Regions from separate parts of the Micromonospora sp. NBC_00330 genome, predicted to be linked through region 1. Evidence: riboswitches for the same ligand, from Rfam matches in the RefSeq annotation. Region 1 holds a riboswitch; each other region holds the start of a gene.
The links. A riboswitch is a leader RNA that binds a small molecule or an ion and turns the genes downstream of it on or off. The one in region 1 is predicted to bind cyclic di-AMP.

Region 2: another riboswitch for cyclic di-AMP. It lies ahead of OG598_RS26635 (C40 family peptidase); the one in region 1 lies ahead of OG598_RS24215 (coiled-coil domain-containing protein).
Region 3: another riboswitch for cyclic di-AMP. It lies ahead of OG598_RS01150 (coiled-coil domain-containing protein); the one in region 1 lies ahead of OG598_RS24215 (coiled-coil domain-containing protein).
Region 4: another riboswitch for cyclic di-AMP. It lies ahead of OG598_RS16760 (C39 family peptidase); the one in region 1 lies ahead of OG598_RS24215 (coiled-coil domain-containing protein).

Annotation. Positions count from the first base shown of each region.
Region 1 covers NZ_CP108012.1:5,350,886-5,354,233, forward strand. Annotated here, with positions in the region: gene OG598_RS24210 (YibE/F family protein) at 1-1,249, shown strand, start outside; cyclic di-AMP (ydaO/yuaA leader) riboswitch at 1,416-1,546, shown strand; gene OG598_RS24215 (coiled-coil domain-containing protein) at 1,551-2,570, shown strand; gene OG598_RS24220 (carbonic anhydrase) at 2,627-3,348, opposite strand, start outside.
Region 2 covers NZ_CP108012.1:5,852,305-5,855,652, forward strand. Annotated here, with positions in the region: gene OG598_RS26635 (C40 family peptidase) at 1-829, opposite strand, end outside; cyclic di-AMP (ydaO/yuaA leader) riboswitch at 906-1,041, opposite strand; gene OG598_RS26640 (N-acetylmuramoyl-L-alanine amidase) at 1,277-3,259, shown strand; gene OG598_RS26645 (C40 family peptidase) at 3,315-3,348, opposite strand, start outside.
Region 3 covers NZ_CP108012.1:234,080-237,427, reverse strand. Annotated here, with positions in the region: gene OG598_RS01160 (HelD family protein) at 1-564, shown strand, start outside; gene OG598_RS01155 (cation diffusion facilitator family transporter) at 671-1,588, shown strand; cyclic di-AMP (ydaO/yuaA leader) riboswitch at 1,707-1,838, shown strand; gene OG598_RS01150 (coiled-coil domain-containing protein) at 1,844-2,908, shown strand; gene OG598_RS01145 (hypothetical protein) at 3,049-3,348, shown strand, end outside.
Region 4 covers NZ_CP108012.1:3,738,544-3,741,891, forward strand. Annotated here, with positions in the region: gene OG598_RS16750 (CDP-glycerol glycerophosphotransferase family protein) at 1-324, shown strand, start outside; gene OG598_RS16755 (alpha/beta hydrolase) at 331-1,077, opposite strand; gene OG598_RS16760 (C39 family peptidase) at 1,201-2,049, opposite strand; cyclic di-AMP (ydaO/yuaA leader) riboswitch at 2,283-2,423, opposite strand; gene OG598_RS16765 (hypothetical protein) at 2,708-3,348, opposite strand, start outside.

The DNA of each region.
Region 1 (3,348 bases):
CGGCGGGTCACCGCAGACCGATGGTGGTGCGGACGTGCCGCGCTACCCCGGCACCGTCACCCGCGTGGTGAGCGAGCCGTGCCCGCCGGCGCCGTCGGTTCCGGAGGGCACACCGAGGGTCGGCGACGGGCGGTGCGGCACTGTCGACGTCCGGGTCGACGACGGGCCGACCGCCGGCCAGCAGGTACGGACACCGGTGCCCGACGGGCCCGGCGCACCCCGGGTCGAGGTCGGCGACGAGGTCGTCCTGGTCGAACTGGCCGATCCGATCGATCCCACAGTCAGCAACTGGAACATCGCCGAGCACCAACGCGGCACCCCGATGGTGTGGCTGGCGGTGGTCTTCGCGGCCGCGATCGTCGCGTTCGGTCGGTGGCGAGGTCTGGCTGCGCTCGCCGGGCTGGCCGCCAGCTTCGCCATCCTGCTCACCTTCGTGCTGCCGGGCATCAGCGCGGGCAGGTCACCGCTGCTGGTGGCGGTGGTCGGCGCGGCCCTGATCATGTTCGTGGTGCTCTATCTGACCCACGGGGTCACCGCACAGACCTCGGTCGCGGTGCTCGGCACCCTGGGCAGCCTGGTGCTGACCGGTGTGCTCGCCACGATCGCCACGGCCGCGACCCACCTCACCGGTTTCGGCAGCGAGGACGCCACCACCCTGTCGATGTTCCAGGGCGACGTGGACCTGCACGGCCTGCTGCTCGCCGGGATCATCATCGGATCGCTCGGGGTGCTCGACGACGTGACGGTCACCCAGGCGGCCACCGTCACCGAACTGGCGAACGCGAACCCCGGGCTGACCCGGTTGCAGCTGTACCGCGCCGCCACCCGGGTCGGCCGTGCGCACATCGCCTCCACCGTCAACACCATCGTGCTGGCGTACGCGGGCGCGTCACTGCCCCTGCTGCTCCTGCTCACCGCCGACTCGCGGCCGATCGGGCAGATCCTCACCAGTGAGTTCCTCGCGCAGGAGATCGTCCGCAGTGCGGTCGCCACCCTCGGCCTGATCGCCGCCGTGCCGCTGACCACCGGGCTGGCCGCTGTGGTGACCGCGGCCGGGCGTACCGATGCCACGGCGTCCACCGACGCTCCCGCGCCCCGGCCCCAGCCGGACCGCAGCGAGGCACTGGCCGCACTCAGCTCACCGCGAACGGCCGGCTCCGACGAGCCGGACCGGACGCGGACCGCACCCCCATCCGAGGCCACCGACCGGTGGCCGGAGTCGAACAGGAGCACGGATACGGCATGGTGACACTCCTCAGCGTGACCAGATCGGGCATCCACCCTGAGAACCGCGTCACTGGTCACTCAACGCTATGGCGAAATGACGCTTTTGGTCGGCATCCAGGCGTAGCTCAGCCGGTCGACTCTCGGGTAACCTCGCTGCCGGTTACCGATGAAGGCGCGAAGCGGCGCCTGCGGTGCCACCGCCCAATCGCCAACCGGCGAGCCGGGGACCCAGGTACCTGGGGTGAATCCGCGTCAGCGGTAGGGGCCGCTTCCGCCCCGAACCCGTCAGCTAACCCGGTCGGCGGTCGACGGAAGGGAACATTGTGACGGCACCCCTACGCCGCTGGTTGACACCCGTGGTGGCCGTGATCGCCGCACTGACAGTGCTCGCCGGGCCGCTCCCGGCGCACGCCGCCCCGACGACCCCCACACCGTCCGGGCACGAGGAGGACGGCGAGCCCAAGCTGCTCAACGACGTCATCGAGCAGGCCAACCGCGACTACTCCGCCGCCAAGTCCAAGCTGGACAAATCCAAGAAGCGGCAGGGCGAGTTGGCGGCGGAGGTCAACCGGGCCAAGGCCGACCTGGACGCGTTGGCCCCGCAGGTCGGGCAGATCGCCGCCCAGGCGTACCGGACCGGCCGGATCGGCGCGGTCGCGATGCTGCTGGAGAGCGACGCTCCCGACTCGTTCGTCCAGCGCGCCGGGATGCTCGACGAGATAAACATGGTCAACGAGAAGAAGCTCTCCGAGGTCAACGAGGTGAAGGCCCGCGCCGAGCAGGCCAAGCTGGCCCTCGACACCGAGGTCCGGGAGCAGCAGAAGCAGACCGCCCTGATGGCCAAGCGCAAGAGCGAGGCCGACAAGGCGCTCTCCCTCGTCGGCGGTAAGGGTTTCACCGGCGGCCTGGTGGATGCCACCTCCAAGGTCGCGAAGATCGGCCCCGGTCGCACGGCCGACGGTGACTGGAAGCCCCAGTCGTGCAGCGAGAACGACCCCACCACGTCCGGCTGCATCACGCCGCGCACGTTGCACGCGTACAAGGAGGTCAAGGCGGCCGGCTTCAACCGGTTCGTCGGCTGCTACCGCCCCGGCGGGCCGTGGGAGCACCCGAAGGGCCGCGCCTGCGACTGGTCGCTACAGAAGAGCGGGTTCTCCCCGTGGCACAACAACGACACCCGGACGTACGGCAACAACGTCGCCGCGTTCCTCATCCGTAACGCCGACCGGCTCGGCATCTACTACGTGATCTGGAACCGGCAGATCTGGTTCCCGGCCACCGGCTGGAGCTCGTACAGCGGGCCGTCGAACCACACGGACCACGTCCACATGTCGCTGCTCTGACCCGCACGATCGCCGTCGAGGGCCGTTCCGCGTGACGCGGAGCGGCCCTCGACGCGTCAGACGGTGGCGGGCGCGGCCGGGTCGGTCGAGGCCGGGGTCTCCACCGTCGCGAAGCCGGCCGGCACGGCGGCCACCGGGCGCACCGCTCCGGCGGCCAGCCGGTAGGACACGCCCACCACCGCGCACCGCCCCCGCGCCACCTCGTCGGCCAGCACTGGCGACTGCCCGAGCAACGTCTCGACGGTCTGGGCGATGTGGATGTCGACGATGCCGTCGATGTCGTCCACGCCCTCGGACACGGCCCGGCGCAGGCTGGGCAGCACGGCGTCGACCACGGCGCGCAGATGGCCACTCGGTGCGGTACCGGTCGCGGCGGACTCCCGGGCGGCCTGCACCGCACCGCAGGAGTCGTGGCCGAGCACCACCACCAGCGGGGTGCCGAGCACCGTCACCGCGTACTCGACGCTGCCGAGCACCTCGGGGCCGGCGGTGTGCCCGGCGGTGCGAACCACGAACAGGTCGCCCAGGCCCCGGTCGAAGATGATCTCGGCAGCCAGTCGTGAGTCGGAGCAGCCGACGATCACCGCGAACGGGTGTTGCCCGTCGGCCACTGCGGCCCGGTGCCCGGCATCCTGGTTGGGGTGGCGTGGGGCACCATCGACGAAGCGCCGATTGCCGGCGACCAGCTCGGCGTACGCCCGGGCCGGCTCGCTGAGCGCGGTGGACCGGTCGGTGGTCCGCTGCGGACCCGGCTGACCGCCGGAGCTTCCGGTATGAC
Region 2 (3,348 bases), 500 kb from region 1:
CGGGGCGCAGGTCGCCCTTGCTGACGTTCTTGGTGACCCGGCTCTGCGCGGCGGCGTTGTGCGGCAGCGACACGCCGGCCTTCGCCCAGGCGGCCAGCATCAGCCCGGAGCAGTCGTACGAGTTCGGGCCCTCGGCACCCCAGACGTAGGGCTTGCCGATCTGCGCGCAGGCGAACTTGACAGCGGTGCCCGCGGCGCCGCCGGGGTAGCTACCCGGGCAGGGCGCCGGGCGCAGCGGACCGCCGCCGCCGCTGCCGTACACCTTGAGGCGCAGCTTCTGCAGGCGGTCGATCTCGTCGTTGATCTGCTTCTTCTTCGCCGCCAGTTGAGCTTCCGTGCGGGACAGCTGGGCCACCATCTCGTCCAGTGGCGCCTTCTGCGCGGCCAGCTGGTCGCGCAGGTCGGCCACCTGGCGTACGTCCTTCTGCTGGTTGTGCGCGAAGCGGTCGAGCATTTCGAGCTGGCCGACCACCTCGCTGGGTGACCGGCTGCCCAGCATCGCGTTGACGGTCGAGACGTTCTCACCCATGTAGGCGCGTACGGCCAGGGCGCTGACCTTGTTCATCGCGGCGTCGACCTGGCGCTCGAGCGGAGTGATCCGGGCGGCCAGGGCATCGGCCTGCTTGCGCTTCACGGCGAGGTCGGTGCGGGTGGCGTTGTGCCGTTCGATGACCGGTTCGAGCTTGTTCCAGTCGGCGTCGATCTGGCGCTCGATCTCGGCGACGGACGGGTCGGCGTGGGCCGCCGTGGCACTGCCGGTCAGAACGACGGCGATGCCGGCCAGCGCGGCGAGTGCAGTGGTGAAGCGGGACCAGCGTGGGCGCGGCACGATCGACGCCGGGCCGGCTGATGCCGACCGCTCGGACGACGGCCGCGGGGCATGGAGTGCCACCGGGGTTCCGTACTCCTTCTTCCTGACCGCCTACCGGGTTAGCTGACGGGTTCGGGCGGGAAGTCGGCGCCCTACCGCAATGGCTGCGGATTCACCCCGAGGGACCTGGGTCCCCGGTTCGCTCGGAAACGACTCGGCGGTGTCGGTCCGTTACCGCCCGGGCTGGGCGGAGCTGCTGTCGGGCCGACAAATGACCAGAGTAGAGACGCCTGTTACCGATCCGCAACCCGTGCGGCAGTGACACTCCGTACGGATTGGACTAGGTCACCGACAGTGTGTGAAGAATTCTTTCCATCTACTTCGATAGATAGAAAGGTATTGACGTGACCTCCCGGACGGCGCGATGGTGACCTGACCTCACTCCGCGAGAATCTAGGGGGTTCGATGCACCATCCAACCCTGTCGACCGGCTGGCGCGCGCTGCTCGCTGCCACCGTGGTCGCCGCCGCGACCACTGTGCCACTCTCCGTCGACCCGGCCGCCGCCGCGCCCACCACCGACCGCCAGCAGCAGTACGCCGCAGCAGCCACCGAGTACGGCGTTCCGGCCGTCGTGCTGCTCGGCGTCTCCTACCTGGAGTCCCGCTGGGACACCAACGCCGGCACACCGAGCACCAGTGGCGGCTACGGCCCGATGCACCTGACCGACGCCCGGCACGTGGCCGCCCTGCCCGGGCGCGGCCACCACGACGCCGGCGCCGAGGACCCACGCGGCGACGACTCCCGTCCCGCCCGCGTGCCCGCGCCCCGGCCGGTCGAGGCACCCGCGCCGTCCACCGCCGCGTTGCAGACCGTCGACGCCGCCGCCACGCTGACCGGCGCCACCCCCGAAGCGCTGCGCACCGACGCGGGCCTCAACATCCGGGGTGGGGCCGCGCTGCTGAGCGCGTACCAGAGGGATCTGGGCGCGCCGGTCGGCGCGGACACCGACCCGGCGGCCTGGTACGGCGCTGTGGCCCGCTACTCGGGCGCGGACAGCGCCGACGCCGCGGCGGCCTTCGCCGACGAGGTCTTCACCACCATCGGCGCGGGCGAAGCCCGGGTGACCGACGACGGCCAGCGGATCACCCTGCCGGCCCGCGCGGTGCGGCCCGAGCGTTCCTGGTTGGACCGGCTGGGCCTGCGCCGGCTGGCCCGCCCGGACGGGGTGGAGTGCCCCCGCACCATCTCCTGCGAGTGGATCCCGGCGCCCTACGAGGCGTTCGGCGACGGGGACTACGGCAACCACGACCTCTCCGACCGACCAACACGGCAGAAGATCGAGTACATAGTCATCCACGACACCGAGGCGAGTTGGGCCACGACCCTGCAACTCGTCCAGGATCCGACCTACGTGAGCTGGCACTACTCGCTGCGCTCGGTCGACGGGCACATCGCCCAGCACGTCAAGACCAAGGACGTCGGCTGGCACGCCGGCAACTGGTACGTCAACGCGAAGTCGATCGGGTTGGAACACGAGGGCTTCGCGGCGCAGGGCACCTGGTACACCGAGGCGATGTACCGGACCTCGGCGAAGCTGGTCCGGCACCTGGCGCTGCGGCTGGGCATCCCCCTGGACCGCCAGCACATCATCGGCCACGACAACGTGCCCGGCACCATTCCCTCGACGGTGCGGGGAATGCACTGGGATCCGGGCCCGTACTGGGACTGGACGCACTACTTCGACCTGCTGCACGCGCCTCGCCTGGACACCGGCACCCCGGCCACCGGGCTGGTCCGGATCGACCCGGACTACACCACCAACCAGCCGGCGTTCACCGGCTGCGTCACCCCGGGCGTGCCCTGCGCGCCACGCGGCTCCTCGGCGGTGGTGCTGCGCAGCGCACCGTCCGCGGACGCGCCGCTGGTCAACGACATCGCGCTCCGCCCGGACGGCAGCCCGAACACGATGACCGTGTCGGACCACGGGGCCCGCGCGTCCGCCGGGCAGACGTACGCGCTGGCCGGACGGCAGGGCGACTGGACGGCGATCTGGTACCTCGGGCAGCGGGCCTGGTTCCACAACCCGGCGTCCGCGCCGACCGCCAGTTGGACCGTCGGCGTCGTGGCCACGCCGAAGCCCGGACGGACCACCGTTCCGGTCTACGGACGGGCGTACCCGGAGCAGTCCGCATACCCGGAAGGGGTGCCCTACCAGGCGATCTCGCCGCTCCAGTACACCCTGGCCGCCGGGCAGCGGTACGCCGTCGGCGCGGTGCTGGCCGGCGAGTACTACCGGGCCAGCACGTTCGACGGCTCGTCGCCCGGCGACTGGACCGTGATTCGCGGCAAGAACCGGTACGCGCAGATCCAGTTCGGCCACCGGATCATGTACGTCGACCTCGCCGACGTGCAGCTGTTGCCGTCCCCGGTCGGCGCGCCCCGCTGAGAACCACGAAGGCCCCCGGTCGGTGACCGGGGGCCTTCGTGTCGCGCGAGGTGGATCAGCCAGGTCTGCGGAACCCGGCGACGGGCATG
Region 3 (3,348 bases), 2.2 Mb from region 1:
CGCGGCCGGCTGGCCTCCTGGACCGTTGTGGGCGACCCCGCACAGACCGCGTGGACCGGCGATCCGGAGGAGCTGACCCGAGCCCGCGACCAGGCGCTGGGCCGGCGCAAGCGACACGACTTCACGCTCACCACCAACTACCGCAACTCGGCGGAGATCTTCGCGGTGGCGGCGGCGGAGATCCGTCGGCTCTACCCGGACCTGCCGCTGCCGACTGCCGTCCGCTCCACCGGGGTCGAGCCGGTGGAGCTGGTGGTGCCCCCGACGGGGTTGGAGACCGCGACGGTGGAGGCCGCCACCGGCCTGCTGGCCGAGGTGGAGGGCACTGTCGGGGTCATCACGCCGGTCCCCCGCCGCGACGAGGTCGCCGGTTGGCTCGGCGCGCTCGGCGCGCCGAGGTTGCAGGTGGTGACCAGCCTGGAGGCCAAGGGCATGGAGTACGACGGGGTGGTGCTGGTCGCCCCGAGCGAGATCCGGGCGGATCCGGGCGCCGGGGTGCGCACCCTGTACGTGGCGCTCTCCCGGGCCACCCAGCGGCTCACCACCATCGACCCGACCGGCTGACGTGCGCGGACTGCCGCCAACGGAAGGCGCCGCCCGTACACTTGCACACATAGCGATGTGAGCATACATTTGACCGGGTCCCGACCAGCGGCGGAAGGTGGTTCTCGTGGGCGCAGGTCATGACCACCACCATGGGTCCGTCGCCAATGCCGCACACCAGCACCGAGGTCGCCTCTGGGCGGCATTCGGGTTGCTCGCCACCCTGATGGTGGTCGAGGCGGTGGCCGCCCTGCACACCGGCTCGCTCGCCCTGCTCTCCGACGCCGGGCACATGTTCACCGACGTGCTCGGCATCGGGATGGCGCTCGCCGCCATCACGGCGACCCGGCGGGCCACCGGCGACCCGCAACGCACCTTCGGGCTCTACCGGCTCGAGGTGCTCGCCGCGCTGGCCAACGCCGTCCTGCTCTCCGGCGTCGCGATCTACGTGGTGATCGAGGCGATCCGCCGTTTCGGCGACCCGCACCAGGTCATCGCCGGCCCGATGCTCGCGGTGGCAGTGCTCGGCCTGCTCGCGAACATCGCCGCCTTCGCGCTGCTGCGCGCCGGGGCCCGGGAGAGCATCAACCTCCAGGGCGCCTACCTGGAGGTGCTCGGTGACCTGCTCGGCTCAGTCGGCGTCATCGGCGCGGCGCTGCTCATCACCGTCACCGACTGGTGGTGGGCCGACCCCCTGGTCGCGGTCGCCATCGGCGTGTTCATCCTGCCGCGCACCTGGCGGCTGGCCCGCGCCGCCATCCGCATCCTGGTGCAGGCCGCCCCGGAGCACCTCCAGGTGACCGCCGTGCACGACCGGCTCGCCGCCGTCCCCGGTGTCGTCGAGGTGCACGACCTGCACGTCTGGACGCTCACCTCGGGCATGGAGGTGGCCTCCGCTCACCTGACCATGGCACCCGACGCGGAGGTCGGCGCGGTGCTCACCGCGGCGCGTACCGCCCTGCACGACGACTTCCGCATCGAACACGCGACGTTGCAGATCGAGCCCGGCGCCGCTTCTGGAGCCTGTGGCTCCATCGAATGGTGACGGGGCCGTCATTTTCCGTGGTGACGCACGCACCGTCCGTCACATTGGCTGCAGCCGCCCCATCCGCACCGGTAGGCTCGGTCCCGGCCTCCACCAGGCGGCGCCCTCCCGGCGCCGGTGGCGGTCGCCGCCTAATCGCCCAACTGGGCGAACCGGGGAACCATGTTCCTGGGGTGTATCCGCGTCAGCGGTAGGGATCTTCCGTCCCGAACCCGTCAGCTAACCCGGTCGGCGGCTGACGGAAGGACATGCGCAGTGGCACCAGCACGACCACCCGCCGCCCGACTGGCGGCCCTGATCGTCGCGATGTTCGCCCTCGGCGTCGCGCTTCCGGCCGGCACCGCCTCGGCCGCTCCCCCGACCGGCCTGCGGGCCGCCGCACCCGACTCCGACGAGGAGGGCGGCACCCCGGCGTTGCGCGCCCAACTCGAGGCGGCCAGCAAGGGCTACCTGGACGCGAAGCGCGCCCTGGACACCTCAGTGCAACGGCAGAAGCAGCTCGCCACCCAGCTGACGACCATCGAGGTCGAGATCGACCAGCGCAACGGCAAGGTCAGCGAGATCGCCGAGGTGGCCTACCGCACCGGCCGGCTCGGTGCGATGTCGGCGCTGCTCAACAGCAACACTCCGGAAGGCTTCATGGACCGGGCGGCCGCGCTGGACGCGGTGGCGGCCAACGAGGACCGGGTGCTGCGCGACCTGCTGAACAGCAAGGACAAGGCCAACCGCACCCGGGTCGCCCTGGACGGCGAGATCAACGAACAGCGCAAGCAGGTCGCGGTGATGGCCAAGCGCAAGGAGCAGGCCGAACGGGCCCTGACCGTGGCCACCACACCCAAACCGCAGACCACCGCCGACGCCGGCTCCAACCGGGGCACCTCCAGCGCCAACGCGAAGGCCGCGCCGCGCAACTCCGACGGCTCCTGGCCCTCCGAGTCGTGCAGCATCAACGACCCCACCCCGGCCAGCGGCTGCATCACCCCCCGCACCCTGCACGCGCTCAACCAGGCCAAGGCCGCCGGATTCACCAGGTACGTCTCGTGCCACCGCCCCAGCGGCTCCGGTGAACACCCGAAGGGCAGGGCCTGCGACTTCGCGGCGCAGAAGGGCGGCTTCGGCGGGGACGCCACCGGCGGCGACAAGACGTACGGCAACAACCTGGCCGCGTACTTCATCCGCAACGCCGACCGGCTCGCCGTGCTCTACGTGATCTGGTACAGGCAGATCTGGCTGCCCAGCAGCGGGTGGAAGTCGTACAGCGGGGCTCACGGCACCCCGTCCACCGACCACACCAACCACGTACACCTGTCGGTCTACTGACCCACGCGTCGTGATGCCTGTGAGTCGCCGATGACTCACAGGCATCACGTGCGTCCGGGGCCGGACTACGTCGCCGGGCGTACCCCTGATGTCGTCGCTCGTCGGACGACCCGGCCGCGGTCGGCGGGCAGCATCGCGGTATGCCTCGGATCCGACCCACCACCCGCAAGGCGCTGCTCACCCTGCACCTCGTCACGTCGCTCGGCTGGCTCGGCACCGACCTGGTGCTGCTCACCCTCGGCATCGCCGTTCAGCGGGGCGCCGACCCGGCGGTGGTCTACCCGGTCACGGCCCTCGTCGGCACCGTGCTGTTCGCGCCGCTGAGCGTCCTGGTCTGGCTGATCGGAGTCACCAGCTCGCTGCTCACCCCGTGGGGCCTGCTGCGCCACCGCTGGGTGCTGGTCAAGCTCGTGCTCACCACGGTGATGGTCGGGCTGGTG
Region 4 (3,348 bases), 1.6 Mb from region 1:
GTCTCCGACGTGTCCGGCGTCATCTCGGACTTCCTCTACTCCGGCAAGCCGTACGCGGTCACCGACATGGGCGACGAGGGCGACCGGTTCGTGGAGCGTTTCCCGCTGGCCGGGTCGGGTTACGTGCTGCGCCGGGACATGTCCAACGTGGACGAGGTGCTGACCGCACTGCTGGACACCGACCCGCTGGCCGAGGCCCGCTGGGCCACCCGCCGCCGCTACCTCGGTGACTTCCCGGCCGAGGCGTACGCCGAGGCGTTCCTGACCGCCGCCCGCCGGGAGCTGGCACCGGCCGAGACCCTGACCGCGCCGACACCGGCGTAGCCCCGCTCAGCGGTACGGATCGAGCAGCGCCAGCACCGCCGCCGGGTCCTCCACGTGCGCGTTGTGCCCGAGGCCGGGCAGCGTGGCGACCGGTACGCCGTACTCCTTGAGCTGTTCGTCGGTGACCATCGGGTCGTTCTCCCCGCGCGCCAGCACCACCGGCACGTCGGTCGCCGCCAGCAGTGCGGCCAGGTCGGGCTCGCCGACGGCGAAGGCGGTCGGGTCCATGGCGAGGCGCCATCGGCCGTCGACCTGGCGCAGCCCGGCGTCCACCACCGGGTGGTCCGGCGAGACCAGGCCGACCAGACCGGAGACCCGCAGGTAGCGGCGAGCCGCCTCGGCGCGGCTGGCGAACCAGCTCACCGGGCGGGCGGCGACCTCGGCGGCACGGGCCAGCTCAGCAGGCGACCAGAGTGCCTTGATGCCCAGCCCGACGACAGCGTCCACCGGCGTTCCGGCGTCGCGGGCGGCAAGCGCGAGGCCGACCACCCCACCCAGCGAGTGCCCGAGCACGACCAGCCGGTCGTCGGGGGCGAGGGCCTGCGCGATCTGCTGGGCGAAACCCGGGAAGGAGTACGACGGCAGCGGCGACGCCCAGCCGTGGCCGGCGAGGTCCGGTGCCAGCCACCGCCCGGGCCAGTGCTGCTCGAGGTACGGGGCCCAGGGCAACCACACGTCCCCTGTCGCTCCCATGCCGTGCAGCAGCAGCAGGACCGGCCTGCGGCCGGCGTGACCACCCGTTTTCTCCACCACGGCCGCAGTCTCCCACGGTTCACTGTCGGGTACGAGAGCCGTCGATGACCGACCGCGCGGACAGACGCCGCGGGCGCCGGCCCCTTGTGGGGGACGGCGCCCGCGGCGGTCAGCGTGCCCGGGTCAGGCGGAGTAGCCCCGGCTGGTGATCCAGTTGGCCAGGTCGATCGTGGTGATCCAGTACGACGGGTCGGCCGGGTTCGCCGAGTCGGCGATCCGTACGGTGCGGCCGTTGTCCTTGTAGCCCACGACGGCGATGTAGTGCCCGCCGCCGTAGGAGTGCCAGCCGCCGTCGGTGTCGGTGGCGTCCCCGACGACGTTGGCCACCACGCCCCGGCCGTCGGTGATGGCCTTCACCACGTCGGCCTGGAGCCGGTCCATCTGGGCCGGGCTGGGCGCGCCGGGGAACATCCGGGTCCGGTACGGGGAGCCCTTCACCTCGGCGTTGAGCACCCGGGTGGTGTCCTCGGCCGAGTTGGTGCCCATCTCGGTGGTGCCCAGCTCGGCGCCGAGCTCCTCCTGGGTGCGGTCGATGCCGGCGGCGCTGAGCGCGTTCCGGGTGGCCGCCGGGCCGCAGTTGTAGTAGGTGTTCTGCGCCTCGTAGTCGTAGTCGAGCACCTTGGTCGCGGGCGGCTTCGGCCGCTCCGGCTTGCGGGTGAGGTCCGGGTTGCTGCTGGCCTTGGCGGCGGGCGACGCGGCGCTGGTGGCCGGGGCGGCAGTGGTCGGCGCGGCGCTGGCCGAGGGGGACGCGTCCCGAGCCTCGCCGCGGGACGCGGCGACGTCGCTGCGCATCTCGGCGACAGTGGTCGCGGTGCGCTGGCCGGCCGGGGCGTCGTCGGCGGTGGTGAGCAGGGCGCCGGTGGTGGTGGCGATCGCGAGGGCCGCGGCGGAGGCGGCGACGATCTGGTACGGGCGTTCGGTGGCGAGGCGGCGGAGCTGACGCTGCAGGGTGTGCTTCACGGGGTCCTCCACGGATCGGGGGGAGAGCGGCACACCGGGGCCGGACCGGTATCCGGGCAGGCGCCAGCGCGCGGACCGTGGTCCGCGGATGGTGAACCGCTCAGGGGAACGCCCGGCGCGGCCGGGCGGGGAAGGCGATGACCCGGGGGGTCAGCTCACCGTCACGCGACGAATGAGCGGGTGCACCGCCGCGCCGTGGAGGCGAGGGAACAACCGAGGGGTGGAAAGGTGCTGCACGAGGATGGGACTCCTTCCGACACCGCCTACCGGGTTAGCTGACGGATTCGGGCGGGAAGACGCCCTACCGCGGGCCGTGGCTCGCGGATTCACCCCGGACTTACTGGTGGGTCCCCGGTTCGTTGATCACGATTAAGCGGGTCGATGCGGCGTCGCGTCTTGCGATCGGTTACCGCACCGGACGGGACGACACTACTGGCGTCTCAACGCCCTGCCAAGCCAGGTTCACCTGCGTAAACCCCAATTGGCGCGACAATTTCTGCGCGTATTGCCGATGATGTGACTCGATGGGACAACCGGTTACGGCGACGCCTGCGGGCGACAACCGGACAGGCCGTAAAGAACGCGGCCACAATCGCGGGAACAATCCCGCCGATCGCGTCGGACGTCCGATTTCGCGATTGGGTGACCGGCCTCACATCACGGATTGGGCTCAACCCACCCGGGCCGGGCGCCACAGTGCCACGACGGCGGGACGCAACGCCCCGGCCACCGTGCGGCGCGCGGGGGCCAGGGTCGGGCGTAGCCGGGCCGCCGCCGCGTACGCCTCCTCGGCGAGGGCACGAGCCGACTCGGCGGCCAACTCCGCGTCGCGCCAGGCGGCCCGCTCACTGTCGACGGCCACCTGGTAGTCGGCCAGCCGCGCATCCCGGACCACCCGACTGATCAGCACCTCCTGCTCGACCGGGTGTCGCCGGGGATCCCAGCCGCGCCGGTGCCCGAACACGTCGCCGAGCTGCGCCATGGTCAGGTCGCCCCGCCAGTACGCCGCCATCGCCGCCCGGTGCAGATAGCGCTCCCGGGCGGCGTACTCGGCGGGGGTGTGCGGGGTCTGCGGGGTGGGCAGCGCCCCGGCGCCAGCGAAGCGACGCGCGGCGGTGTCCGCCTCGTCGTACCCGATCCAGGCCCGCTCCAGCCGCTCCTGAGCGGTCAGCCAGGCGGCGCGCCGCCGCTTGGCGGTGGTGGCCGCGCCGGCCGCGGCGACGGCCACCTCCTCGGCGTAGCGGCGCCTGTCCACGGCCTCGGCGGCGGCCAGCTCCCGAGGGGTGGGCGCGGCCGGGAGCGGGTCGTCAG